2 linked regions of the Candidatus Microthrix parvicella Bio17-1 genome follow. The protein of the gene in region 2 interacts with the protein of the main gene of each other region in a pairwise test. Links are inferred from orthologs where the notes say so. Each region holds a gene or a part of one and is shown on either strand. Other genes may lie near its edges.

Region 1 (5,529 bases), on a different replicon or contig from region 2:
TTCCGTCTTCGACCAGCAGCCCTTTATCCCGAAGCGCAGCTCGGAGTTGTGTCCCATATGCGTGGATGGAGGGAACCTCGATGGGGCGTGCAAGCGAACCTGCGTGAACGACAAACCCGTCAGCGGTCTCCGTGCCCTCGGCCTTCGTGTCCCTCCCAACCAGCTTGAGGCGCTCGGAACTGGAGGGTTGCTCCTCGGCCTTCTGGAACACCTGCACCCCAAGGACCGGGTAGATCAGGAGCATCTCCGCAAGGAACGCCTCCGCTTCCGCAGTGTCAGGCTCGGACAATGGCGGCGACGAACCGAGGTTCCCGTTGTCCAACTCGGCGCGTTTGGCCACAGTCGCCAGACCGATCAGCCTTGCTTCTAGATATCTAATGTGGGCTTTGTTGAGGTTGGCGTCCTTGCTGGTGAAGACGATTGCCCGATTCCAGAACTCCTTGTTCTTGTTGTGGCTATCGAGTCGGCCGGGAAGATCGTCCGTTTCGCCGATATACACCCGATTGGCCAGCAGTCCTGACTCTGTCGGGCCGATCAGCAAGTAGACCCCCGGCCCATCGAGGTCAGACCGGGCTCGTAGGTCACCAAACCGGGTGCGAGGCGCCATTAAGGCCTTGCCAGTCCAGTTGCTCTTCTCTACGACCCAGACGCCGTCTGCGCCTCCGTCGGCCAGGAAGATCCGGATCGACGTGCCAAGGGGCTTGGGTGTCATAGGCACACTTCCCACCTTCATTCGGTGTCCTCGATGTTGATTCCGATTCCTTCGAGGCTCTCGGCCAGCGCCCTGAACTCCTCCAGCGCCGACTGGAGATCCTCCACGATCTCGGCGGCGATAATGCCCGGCGGCGGGAGGTTGTCGGTGTCCTCAAGGCTCTCGTCACGTAGCCAGAAAATGTCCAGGCTGGCCTTGTCCCGGGCCACCAAGTCGTCGTAGGAGAAGCGCTTGAACCGGTCGCTCTCCTCCCGCTTACCGAGTTCGCCGGGCCGGTAGCTCTCAACGAAGTCGTCGAGGTCGGCCCTCGCAAGCGGGTTCTGCTTCAGAGTGAAGTGCTGGTTCGTGCGCAGGTCGTAAATCCAGAGATCTTTGGTCCACGGGGTCTCCGAGCCTGGCTTCCGCTCGAAGAACAACACATTGGCCTTCACCCCTTGGGCGTAGAAGATGCCGGTGGGCAGGCGCAGCAGGGTGTGCACGTTGCACTCGTGCAGCAGCTTGCGGCGCACCGTCTCCCCGGCGCCGCCCTCGAACAACACGTTGTCCGGCACCACGACGGCGCAATTGCCGCCGATCTTCAACAGCGTGCGCATGTGCTGCACAAAGTTGAGCTGCTTGTTCGATGTCGAGGCCCAGAAGTCCTCGCGCACCACCGTCATGTCCTGCTTGTCGATCTTGCCTTCGGCGTTGACGATGGTCACCGACGACTTCTTTCCAAACGGCGGGTTGGCGAGCACCAGGTCGAACCGCTGACCCGGGTCCGCCCGCAACGCGTCATCGAGGTGGACCGGACTATCGCTCTCCGGTGTCTCGATGCCGTGCAGCAACATGTTCATGGCGCACAAACGGGCGGTGTTCTCGACGATCTCCCACCCCGTGAAGGCCCCGGATCGCAGGTGCTGCTTCTGGGCGCGGTCCAGGTGCGGGTTGTGCTTGACGATGTAGTCGTAGGCAGCCAGGAAGAATCCCCCGGTCCCACACGCCGGATCGCAAATACGCATGTCCGGCGTCGGCTGCATCACGTCGACCATCGCCGAGATCAGTGGCCTCGGCGTGAAGTACTGGCCTGCGCCCGACTTGGTGTCGGCTGCGTTCCGCTCCAGCAGGCCTTCGTAGGCGTCGCCCTTCACGTCGACGTCCAGGCCCATCCATGTCTCGCCGTTGATCAGGTCGTGAATCAGCCGCTGAAGCTTGGCCGGGTCTTGGATGCGATTCTGCGCTTTGCGGAAGACGACTCCGAGCATGTCGTCGGTGGTACCGAGCTGGCTGAGGATGTTGATGTAGTGCGCTTCCAGTTTTTCGCCGGAGAGCTTCAGCAGTGACGGCCAGTCCAACCCGTCCGGGACGATGTCGGGCAGCCCGAGCTCGCGCTGCTCCTCGGACATCTTGAGGAAAAGCAGGTAGGTGAGCTGCTCGACGTAGTCGCCGTAGGACAAGCCGTCGTCGCGCAGGACGTTGCAGTAGTTCCACAGCTTGTCGACCAGTGCCTTCGAGTCGGTCACGTCGTCTCCCACTTCGTCGTCATACGCCAGCACCGACGGTGGCGGCCGGGTACTCATCCCACGTGCGCCCATCAAGCAAACGGCCATGCGTCTTGGGCGTCCGCCCACCCCACTGCTTGAAGAAGAACGGCGTACCGCTCTCTACGCAGGCATCTCGGATGTGCCGAACGTGCACTGGGTCGACGGGCCGACACGAAGGACCGCTCTCGCCACCCACGATCACCCAATCGATGCCGTCGAGATCTACGGATACAGGACCGAGCAGCGGTTCGATCGACAGGAAGCGCACCGAGGACGGCACGGTCCGAAGGTGGTCGACTCGAAATCCGTAGGTCTGGGTCTCGACAGACACGCCGACCCACAGGTTTGGCGGCCAGTCGAGGACCTCGGCAAGACGACTCAGACGCTTCGACCGCTTGGTCAGGAGCTGGTACGTGTGGCGAGGCGTATCCGCCATGACTGCGAAGACGTCTCGGATGAACTCGACAGGCACGTCGTGGTGGAAGAGGTCGCTCATCGAGTTCACAAAGATCATTCTCGGTTTGGACCATCGGCGAGGGATCGACAGCGTGTAGGGATGGACGGTCAGAGCGAACCCGGGCCCGCTGGTGCGAGGGTCGCCATCAGCTTGGTACTTCTCCTGCCCCATTGCTTTGAGGCGCGCCGCCATGGTGAGCGCATAGCAGTTGTCGCAACCCGGTGAGGTTTGGTCGCACCCGGTCGTCGGGTTCCATGTTGCATCAGTCCATTCGATAGTTGATTCAGCCATCAGCCCTTCCCCGCGTCATGCCAACTCGGTCCAAGTTGGCAGTTCGATTGGAAACTCGTTCCGCCACCCAGTGTGCAGATCTTCATAGGCTGGCCGCGGTTCGGGAACATCGAAAAGCGTGTCGGCTCGTGGGCGCACGCGGTCCCGTTCCTGTGCCCACTGCATGATGTTGGCTCCGGCCGGGTGGTCCGATGCGAACACCATGGCGTACAGCTCGCCTCGCGAACCGTGGATAGGGCGCACGAGTAAATGCTGGTAGCCGAGGTCGGCCAAACGGTCCATGTAGAGAAAGAGGTAGGCCTTCTGAGCCTCGCCTCCGGTGATCTCGCCTGCGAGTTTGGCCTCCCACACGCGCTCCAACGGCCCGCTCGCGCCGTAGAGTCGGGCCGCCTTGTCGAGCAGCCGATTCTCACCGACGGCTTCACGGTTCTTGCCAAGCATTCGGACCATGCCCGAGGTGGAGAACAAGATCCACATCTCTACCTTGGACTTGTCGAATTCTTCGGCATAGGCACGCTTGTGGTCCGCCAGCGCCCTGACCGTCGCCCAGTCCAACTCCATCCCGTCGGGATCGAGGAACGCAAACGTTGGGGCCTTCATGGGAAGGGACGTCAAAGCTGCCGGAATCGTTACGTTGCAGTCTCCATGCACGACGCGAGCATTCGGTCGGTCGGCCACCAATTCCGACAGCTCCCCCACCCGCTTCCGGGCCAACTCGAAGAGCCGAACATGGGTGAACGGCGGCTTGACCTCCAGCGCCGTCTCCGCCGAACCAGGGAACGTGCGATCCGTGCCCGCTATCCGGTTGAGCGTCTCGCCTGCGAACGCGTCGAGGTACACGCGGTTCGCGGCGCTGCTGCTTGCCTTGGCGAACACCTCCAGGTAGTCCGTCAGGATCGAGAGCTTCTCGTACGAATGCGACTTCCACGCCCTCATCAGCGCTCCTCGGGGCCATCAGCCGATTCCGGGCTGGAACTCGATGGTATGGAGGACCAGTGACAATCTGGCCGAGGTGCTCATGTGTCGCCGCCATGGCACAAATCTGCCAACAGCTACAGGGCCCTCGGCCATGATCACGCTGTCACCCGCTTGCGACGAGGTGGTTTGGCCGCCGCTCGTTCCGCAGCGATCCGTTCGAGCAGCACCGACGCCGGTTCGTCAGCAGGGTCCTGCGGGACAAGCTGCCCTGAGAACGCGGCGGCAAGAACCGCCCGGCGAAGACCAGATGAACGCCTCGCTGCTACATCAATCGCAGCGCCGACGCTGTCCGCTAGATCCGAAAAACGATCGATCTCATTGCACCGTCGAATCTGCTCCTCGATAGGTGGCACCGCGATTTCTACCGACTTGAGTTGACGGCCGGAGATGCCAACCTGGCCAGCTGTCGTCTTGAGGCGCGATTCAATCGAAGCCCTACCCGCTCCCACCGAGACATAGGAACTGATCCAGCGGGGGTCGGCCTGCGCTTCGTCCACGACACCCCTGATCAGCTTGTCGGGGTGCAACAGTCCGGCAGCGTCGGGCGGAACAACTGCACATGCACCCACGTACTTTGGATTGCCGCTGTACCTAGTGAACAGCAGATCACCGGGGTCCACCTGGTAACGATCTGCTCCAGCTGGCGCCGGTGTTGCGTACCGAACGTCCGTCTGATCGAGCCTTCGCTGTCGCACCGCACTAATTCGGAGAATTGGCATGCCAGGTGGGTCAGCTGAGGGTCGAGAGACGAAAGCACCATTCCTCAATGAGGTCAGTAGGTCGGTCAGCTCAACGACCCGCCAGGACCCGTCGTTGGTCAGCGCTGAGCATGCAGCGTCCGGGAGACGCGCAGCCCTTTTCGCCGCACTCCCCAAACAGGCCTCGGCGGCGTCGAGGCGGGAGAAGTGCTCTTCGATCGCTGCCACGATCCGTTGTTGTTCGGGGAGCGGCGGGACAGGGATCGGGAGAGTTCGTATCCTGCCCTGTGTCAAATTGAGACCGCTATCGCTCACACCCGTCTTCATCTCATCAATGGCTGACCATGCCTCGCCGCTCAGCAGGTAGTACTCCATGAACTGCGGTTCGAGGTACCGATTATCGAAACGAAATCGGTACATCTTCCCCGAGATCATCAACTTTGGTCGCGTTTCGCTTACGAGGCAGGCGACGCCGCACCTGGACCGAGGCCCGGCACAAGTGAGCAAGACGTCGTCGGGCTTCACCTCAAGACCTGGCTTCGGCTGCTTGTCGACCGGTAGGCGCTTGTTGTGCTCCGGAAGGAAGTGCCCAGGCTGTATCGCTGTGGTCTTGAGCGCTCCCCACTCTGAATCGCCGGCCGGAGACTTCTCGCACTGCGGGCTCCACCCTTGGTGGATGGTACGTCCATCTGCCTGCGGAGCCAGCAGGGCGTCGAGGGGCGCCACGACCCAGCCGTGAGGTACGTCGCTCATGCGGCGAGGGTTTCGGTGAGGTCGGCGAGGATGTCGTCGAGGTCGTGGCCGAACAGCTCTCTGGCCTTGAAGAGGCCGCCGTGTTGGCTGAACGGCGGGTCCTGCAATTCGACCAAC
Region 2 (7,998 bases):
GCCGGCCATCGGGCCGCGGGTCCGGGCGTTAAAAGTAGTCCTGGCTGTTTGCCGGCGGATGTGAAGCGAACGCAGCGTCGGCGGCTCTGGCCACGGCTGGGTTGGAGACACTGGCCCTGCCGGCGGCGACCAAGGTGCTCCAGGGCGTAGTCCCCAAAACCGCCATGCCCAGCGTGGTCCGATCGCAGACCAGGTCGGGCTGTGGATCCTGGGACCTCGACGGTGGGGTCTCATCGAGCACCTCCACCTCGGCCTGCTCGCCGGGCCGAGCGGTGAGTCGCAGCGCGATGGTGGGAGCAGACCAACCGGAGGCGTGATCGTCCACCCGAAGCGTCAGATCGAGCGGTGCCCCGTAGGTTCTGGCCGCCAGCAGTGCCGACACATCCAGGGGACACAGCCACAGTTGGTCTCGCACCCCGGTGACGTGACACCTCCGAGGGTCGGTCGTCGCCGCCGGGATGGGGGAATCGGCGGGTGCGGTGTCCCAGCGCACCGATGTGGCCAGATCGATGTCGGCACAATGCCGAAACAGCGCCAGCTCAACCGCCGGGTCGATCGTGTGCAGTTCCCTGATGACGATGGTGCGTTCGCCCCAGAGGCCTTCGGTGCGCCACAGTGCATAGCCGTCGACCTCGCCCTGATCGTCCCGGTGCAGCGAGACGAACTGCGGGCCACCACCTTCGAAGCTGACCTGGTCCCCCAGCACCAGTTGGTCCCACCACTCCTCGGGACGCTCCAGCGTGCCGGGACGATGTCTGGCCGAACGTCGGCGAAACTTCACGATCTCGTCGCGGAACACCGACGCATCGTCCAATTCGATGCGCCCGGGCCTGACGTGGTCGAGCCCGTGACCGTGGACCGGAGCTTCGAGTCGGTGTTGGGACGTGGCCACACCGAAGCCGAACCGCCCGTAGATGGTGCCCTCAGACGCGGTGAGTACCGCTGCTGCCAGGCCTTCGGTGGCCATGGCGCGCAGTTGTGCGCTCATGAGGGAACGAAGTACCCCCTGCCTGCGGTGTGTGGCCCGGGTGGTCACGGCCAGGATTGCCCCCACCGGCATCGTGGCGCCACCGGGCAGCGTGAGATGCCACACGAGGTCGGCCGACGTGCCAACGATGACCCCGGCGTCCTCAACCGCCCAGGCCCGACGCCCCAGGTCCTCGATCTGGTCGACCGACCAATGGTCGTCAGGCTCGACGGAACCAAAGCCGATCGCCGCCGCCCGCTCCCAGCGGCGTTGCTCGTCTGGCGGAATGGTGCTGGGGTGCCACTCGCTCGGTCGACGGTCGTTGTTGCTCACCCGGCTTACCGTACGGCCTGCGGGTCGAGCTCCCCATCGACCTCTTCGGCGAGGTTCCGTACCGTCGATCCCATGTACCTCTCAGGGACACTGACGATTCGCTACTGGCGCCGGTCGGCACCCGGTTCGCATCCGGCGGAGGGCGACTACGCCGAGCGGTTCTGGCTGCCGGTGATCGGCCCTTCGGGGCTTTGGCTGTTGCGCTGGGCCAAGCGCGAGTTGCAACAGCGCGGCGGTGCGTTCGACATCGGGTCGGACGACCTTGCGCTCCGCTTGGGCCTGGGCGCAGGCACAGCGCGGCAGTCACCGCTGCGACGCAGCCTGAAGCGACTCGAGACGTTCGATCTGGCCCGGCGGATCAGTGAGTCGGTGGTGGAGGTGGGCACTGAGTTGCCTTCGCTCAGCCATCGGCAGGTGGAGCGACTTCCTGTTGAGCTGAGGCGAGAGCACCGGGCATGGTGGGTCGAACGTTCCGTCGGGCGATCGCCTGACGACCTTCGATCAACCCAAACCGTCACCAACTGACCAGGTACTTCGGCCCGATCGGGCCCGCGCATTCAGCAACCTTGGGAGATCCGCACCAGGACCACCTTGCCCTCTTTGCTGAACATCAACGACACCTGGTCACTGTCGGGGGTCCCGATGCGGAACAGGTCCTCGACGGTGCCCGACTGCCATTCAGGACTTTCGGTCTGGTCGTTTCCGCCGCACGCAATCCTGCCCGGGTTGGCAAGGCTCAACACTTCGGCCTCCGGGTCGAGCACGTAGGTGCGTTCCTTGGGGTTGTCGTTCACCCAGGGGACGTCGGAGTTCCCCACCACGATCGGCTCCTCGGTGAAGTTGGCGGCGCTCAGCAACTCTCCCCCATCGCCGTAAAGCTGGTATCGATCGAAGGTGATCAGGTCCTGGTTCTCGTTGCTGCTGAGCCCGGTGATGCGGCCGAAGTCGTATCGGACACCGTCCCAATCGAGGGTGCCCGAGGTGGTTGCGGCCGTGGGCGGGGGAGCCGTGGGCGTGGCCGGCGCGACCGAGGCCTGCGGCCTGGTTGCTGGGGCCGCCGTGGTCACCGGCACGGTGACGATGCTCGTCACCACCACTGTGGTCGGCGGGGCGCCTGCGGTGGTGGTCGAGGCGGATGTCTCGTTGCCCACGTCGTTGCCGCAGCCGGCGAGCAGGCCAACGCCACACATCAGGAGAACAACGGCGGCCGAATGTCGCATGCGCTGTGTCACACACTCCATGATGCCCCGCCGAACCGGACCGTGCACCCGGCTTGGGAATCCGGAGTGAAGTATCCGGAGTGAGAATCCGGGGGTCACCGACGCAGTGGCACCGTCAGCTGGTCGTGATCAAATCTGGGTTGACCCATCTGCCCGAGCGGAATCTGCCGCTCATCAGGGCGGTGCGGACGGTCATGGCCGCTGTCAGGGTGGCCCACAACGCCCAAAGGCCTGCGCCGGTGGCGAGGGTGAGCGCGGCGCCGAGGGCGAAGGTGGCGGCGACCCCCAGCATGGCCTTGGCGAGGAACCGCAGGTCGCCCGCACCAACCAGCACGCCGTCGAGGGCGAACGCCGGCCCAGCGACGGGTTGGCCGATCCCCACCCACACCAGCGCACCGGCGGCAGCGGTCACCACGAGAGGATCGCCGCTGAACAGGCCTGCGACCACCGAGTGCCCCAGCAGGGTCGCCAGCCCCAGCGCAATCGACACCGCGATCGACCAGGACAGCACACGCGCTGCCGCTGACTGAGCGAGTGCGTGTCGACGGCCGCCGAGCTCACGAGCCACCAGCGCCTGACCGGCGGTCTCGATGCCGTCGTAGGCGAAGGCGAGAAACGTCCATACCCCGATGCCGATCTGGTACGCAGCGAGTTCCACCGTGCCCATCTGTCCGGCCACGAAAACCGCCATGAGAAAGATCGATCGCAGGGCCACCGTGCGCACGATCAGGGCGGAGCCGACGCGAAGCTGGGTTCCGATTCGCCCCAGGTGCGGCGCCAGGCCCACCTGGTGGCGACGTGCCTCGGCGGCCACCAGCGCGACGTACACCAGTGCGCCGACCCACTGGGCGATCACCGTCGAGAGGGCCGAGGCGCCGATGCCGAAGTCCAACACGATCAGGAGCACCACCTCGATCACCAGGTTGATCAGCGCCGTGCCGAAGCCGACGTACAACGGCGTCCGGGTGTCGTGGTGCCCGCGACGAAAGCCCGCTCCGGCCATCACGATCAACAACGCGGGGAACCCTGCGGTGGAGATGCGCAGGTACGTGACCGCGTCGGCGACCACTGCTGCCTCCGCCCCAAAAAGACGGGCAAGGGTGGGCGCCAGCGGCAACACCACCGCCGCCACCATGACTCCGAGCATGGCGCCAAGCCACGTGGCGGTGACGCCCTCCTCTGCTGCATCCCGGTGCCGCTCGGCGCCCAGGAGTCGTGCCACGGCGGCAGTGGTGGCGAAGGTCAAAAAGATGAACACCGTGTAGGCGGCCAGGATGATCGTGTTGGCCACCGCCAGGCCTGCCAGTGCCTCGGTGCCCAGCGTGCCCACCAGAGCGGTGTCGGTGAGCAGGTAGGCGGGCTCGGCGGCCAGGGTGGCCGCAGCGGGCACGGCCAGCGCGACGATCTCGCCATCCCAACGTCGGTCGGTGCGCATCGTCACAGTGTGCCCAGTGGCCTTCCGGCGAACCATGTGGTGGCGAGCAGTCGAAGGCGGAAGCGGGGCGTCAGGCGAGACACCAATCGATGGGCGTGCGACCGGCCTCAAGCAGCGCGGCGTTGGCCCGGCTGAACGGTTTGGAGCCAAAGAACCCACGATGAGCCGAGAGCGGTGACGGGTGTGGCGCCTTGATGACCGTGTGGCGTTTGGCATCGATCAGCGAGTGTTTCCGCTGGGCCGAGGCACCCCACAGAATGAACACCACGCGTTTGGTTTGAGCCGTTGCGGCAGCGATCACCCGGTCGGTAAAGGTCTCCCACCCATGGCCCTGATGTGATGCGGCGGCTCCCGCTCGCACCGTCAGGGTGGTGTTCAACAACAACACGCCCTGGGTGGCCCACGCCGAAAGGTTGCCGTTGGCGGGCGTGGAGCAGCCCAGATCATCGGCCAGTTCGACGAAGATGTTGCGCAGCGAAGGCGGATGCGCCACCCCGTCGGCCACGGAGAACGCCAGGCCGTGAGCCTGTCCCGGGCCGTGGTAGGGGTCCTGCCCCAGGATCACCACTCGAAGGTTGGCATAGGACGTGAGATGGAGCGCCGCAAACACCTGGTTCTGGGGCGGGTACACCGGCCCGTTCGCCCGCTCGGCGGCGACGAAGGACATCAGGGCGGGCCAATAGGGGGCCTCGAACTGTTCGCGAAGAAGCGGGTTCCAATCGGTGGTTGGCACAGCTCCAGTTTGCCTCGTGGCGCGCGGCCCTTGCGTGAGGCGCGAGGATGGTGCCATGACACGCCGCACCGTGACCGTCCGCCGTTTCATCGCCGCATCTCCAGAGGAGGTGTTCGACCTGGTGGCCGACAATTCGGCATGGGGCCGGTGGGCGATCGGGATCGAATCCGAGCGTGAGGCCGAGGGGGAAGGCCACCCGGACGGCGTGGGCGCCATTCGCAAGGTTGGACGTCCCCCCGTGGAAAGTCGGGAGCAGATCACTGCTTTCGACCCACCGCGGTCGCTCAGCTACAAGTTGCTCACCGGCCTACCGCTGCAGGACTACGAGGCCACGGTCAGCGTCGAGCCGGTGGCCGAGGGCAGCCTGCTGACCTGGGCGGGCTCGTTTGTTCCGATCAACGGCGTGCAGTCGGCGGGCGCCGCCACGGCGCTGCGCGCGGCGCTGGGTGGCTTCTGCATGAGTATCGCTCGTCACGTATCCCGGGACGACGGCGACAACGATCAATCGATCCACGAGAACACGGTGGAGGAGTAGCCAGAACCGTCCTTGGGGTCTGCCGGGGCCAACGGCCCATCGGTCGATACGCTCGCCCGATGGTGTCAGCGCTGTCCACCCGTGACCTGGCTAAAGCCTTTGGGAGCAATGTGGCGGTGGCGGGGCTCAACCTCGAGGTGCCCCGTGCAAGTTGCTTTGGGTTGATCGGCCCCAACGGTTCCGGCAAGACGACCACCATGCGGATGTGTGCCGGGTTGCTCCGGCCGGACCGCGGTGGGGTGCTCGTCGATGGCATCGACGTGTGGGCCGACCCCGTTGAGGCCCGCCGCCGCGTCGGCGTCGTACCCGACCCACTGTTGTTGTTCGAGCGTCTCACCGGCATCGAACAGCTCGTTCACATCGGCCTGCTGCGCAACCTTGGGCGGATCGAAACCGAGACCCGCTCCAGGGGACTACTCGAGGTTTTGGGCTTGACGGAAGCCGCCGACGAGGCCATCGGCGACTACAGCCACGGCATGCGTAAAAAGTTGTCGCTGGCCACGGCGTTACTCCACCGTCCTGCGCTACTCCTCCTGGATGAGCCGTTTGAGGGCGTGGACCCCGTGTCGGCAATGACCGTTCGCCAGGTGCTGGACCGCTACCGGGAGGCGGGCGGCACCGTGGTGGTGTCCAGTCACGTCATGGAGGTCTTGCAAAAGGTCTGCGATCACGTGGCGATCATCCGGCGAGGCGAGGTGCTTGCCGCCGGGGCCGTCGAGGAACTGTCGGGCAACAGCACGCTGGAGGACGCGTTCATCTCGATCGTGGGTGAGGCACCCACGGATGCAGCGCTGCTGGACTGGCTGGACGCGCCGGCGTGACCGAACTGAACCTCATCACGGAAACGCCGGCACCGGCTGTGGCCGTGGTGGCGGCTCATGGGGCCCCTCCGCCGCTGGGAGCCCTCGCCGCAACCCGAAGAATCTTGGCGCTCAAGGTGGCGTTGCTGACGTCGCTGGCACGGAGTTCCGCGATGCACGCCGTTGGTCTGGTGGTGGGAACGGCCGCTGCCGGGCTCTTCGCCGGCACCATGGGGGTGGGCATCGCAGTGGCTGCCCGGCAGACCGATTGGCTGGACCCGGTGCTGGTGGTGGGGGCCACGATCGCACCGATCGTGGCCGTGTTGTTCGGTGCCATGGTGGGTTCGGAGGGCACGATCGACCCCCGCAGGCTGGCGGTGCTACCCCTCTCAAACTCGGCGCTGTCTGGCGGGGTGTTGGCATCGTCGCTGGTAGGACCGGCCGGCTTGGCCGGACTGTTGCTGTGCCTTGGAATCATTGCCGGCTACGCGTCCGTAGGCCTCGGCGCGCCGATCGTGGTGCTTGCGGTCGGAGCGATGCTGGCGCTCGTCGCCGTCTGTGCGCGTCTGACGACCAATGCCCTGGGCATCCTGTCGGGAGGTCGCGGCCGTCGCTTCGCCAACCTGTTGACGGCGTCGGCGGGGCTGTTGCTGGCCGCTGCGGCCCAATCGGTGAGCTACCTGATGACCCGTGAGAGCGACTGGTGGAATGCTGCCTCAGACAAGTTGGTGTGGACACCCACCGGGCAGTTGGCTCGGGCGGTGACCCAGGCGGGGGCCTCGCCCGCTTCGGCGCTTGGGCACCTTGTCCTGGGTTTGGTCGTGTTGCCACCGCTGTTCGTGCTTCATGGCCGTACCTTTCGAAAGTTCCTGGTGGCGACGCCGGGAGCGGGACCCACCTCACGAGCGGCGCGTCGGCGTCGACGGAGGCGGCCTTACCCCCGCTGGATTCCCGAATCGTCGGCCTGGACCGTTGCGGTTCGATCGGTACGGCTCAAGCTACGTTCGCCAAGGCTCGTCACCGGTTACGTGGCCGCGCTGGCGCTTGGTATCGGTGGCTCGTTGGCGGTGGTGCTGTCGGCAGGGGAAACCCGAAGCCCCACCCTGGTCTTGTTGGGCACGGCGGCCCAGTTTTCGGTGATCTTCGACAACCAGAACGCGTTGGGTACCGATGGCCGGGCCTTGGCAGCCGACGTGCTGGCCAACGGCGACCTGCGTCATCTGGTGCGTGGCAAGCGATTGGCAGCCATGTTCTCGGGTGCCCTGCCGGTGGTGGTGGTGCCGCCGATGGTGGCAGCCCTCACCGGAGGGTGGTCGCTGGTGCCGGTTGGCCTGGTTCTCGCCGCCGGGTCGGTGGTGCTTGCCTCCGGGGTGGCCGTGTTCGTCAGCGTCAACGCACCGGTGGCCCAGCCTGAATCGTCCAACCCGTTCGCGTCGGCCGACGCCGGGCAGGGTTGCCTGTCCGGACTGTTCCTGGGCGTCAGCCTGGTGTTGATGGGCCTGGTCACGCTGCCCCCGGCATTGGCCATCGGCTACCTGGGCGCTGGGCGGCCCGTGGTGGTTGTGGCCCTGGTGGCCGGCTCGCTGCTGGTGGACGTGGGGCTGGGCGCCATCGCCGAGCGATCAGCCACCAGGATGTTCACCGGTCGTGTGGACCGGGTGCTGAGCGCGGTCGACCCGCGGTGACGGCCCGCTGCCGGTTGTCATCCGAGGAAACGCCGGCAGCTCAGTGCTCGCCGGTCGGAGCCCGCCACTCGTCCCGGCCGGCGCGCACCGCGGTGGCGGAGACGCCTTCAAAGTTCGGCGAGAGGTGCAGTCGGTGCTCCGGCGGGGCGGACCAACCGAGGCGGGGTGCCACCGCCACATCGGGCAGTGATGCAACGGCGGCGTCGCGGGCACTCACCCTGCCGTCGTAAAATCGCAGCTCGTGTAACTGGTGCCACTTGTCGGCGCCCATCACCACTGCGTCGTAGCCG

The links.
Region 1: the proteins of ung (region 2) and MPARV_RS0108290 interact in binary tests that used the Escherichia coli proteins (3 or more experiments, as listed by UniProt). The link is inferred for Candidatus Microthrix parvicella Bio17-1 from one-to-one orthologs.

What each region holds. Positions count from the first base shown.
Region 1 is NZ_AMPG01000002.1:25,900-31,428, forward strand. What follows is about bases 1-2,997. They hold MPARV_RS0108290 (class I SAM-dependent DNA methyltransferase), read right to left. Parts: upstream 2,272-2,997; coding sequence 730-2,271; downstream 1-729. Other genes in these bases: MPARV_RS0108285 (GIY-YIG nuclease family protein), read right to left, coding at 1-712; MPARV_RS0108295 (DUF5131 family protein), read right to left, coding at 2,234-2,983. Also shown: three-Cys-motif partner protein TcmP, read right to left, coding at 2,999-3,919; MPARV_RS0108305 (restriction endonuclease subunit S), read right to left, coding at 4,057-5,412; MPARV_RS0108310 (type I restriction endonuclease subunit R), read right to left, coding at 5,409-5,529. UniProt on the Escherichia coli protein: The subtype gamma methyltransferase (M) subunit of a type I restriction enzyme. The M and S subunits together form a methyltransferase (MTase) that methylates A-2 on the top and A-3 on the bottom strand of the sequence 5'-AACN(6)GTGC-3'.
Region 2 is NZ_AMPG01000001.1:555,680-563,677, reverse strand. The notes cover bases 2,858-5,792. They hold ung (uracil-DNA glycosylase), read right to left. Parts: upstream 4,689-5,792; coding sequence 4,026-4,688; downstream 2,858-4,025. Other genes in these bases: MPARV_RS0102735 (ABC transporter ATP-binding protein), read left to right, coding at 5,283-5,792; MPARV_RS22080 (SRPBCC family protein), read left to right, coding at 4,744-5,223; MPARV_RS0102750 (MATE family efflux transporter), read right to left, coding at 2,858-3,955. Outside these bases: MPARV_RS0102765 (GNAT family N-acetyltransferase), read right to left, coding at 29-1,300; MPARV_RS0102760 (hypothetical protein), read left to right, coding at 1,373-1,825; MPARV_RS24490 (hypothetical protein), read right to left, coding at 1,858-2,532; more of MPARV_RS0102750, read right to left, coding at 2,636-2,857; more of MPARV_RS0102735, read left to right, coding at 5,793-6,044; MPARV_RS0102730 (hypothetical protein), read left to right, coding at 6,041-7,708; MPARV_RS0102725 (nucleotidyl transferase family protein), read right to left, coding at 7,749-7,998. UniProt on the Escherichia coli protein: Excises uracil residues from the DNA which can arise as a result of misincorporation of dUMP residues by DNA polymerase or due to deamination of cytosine.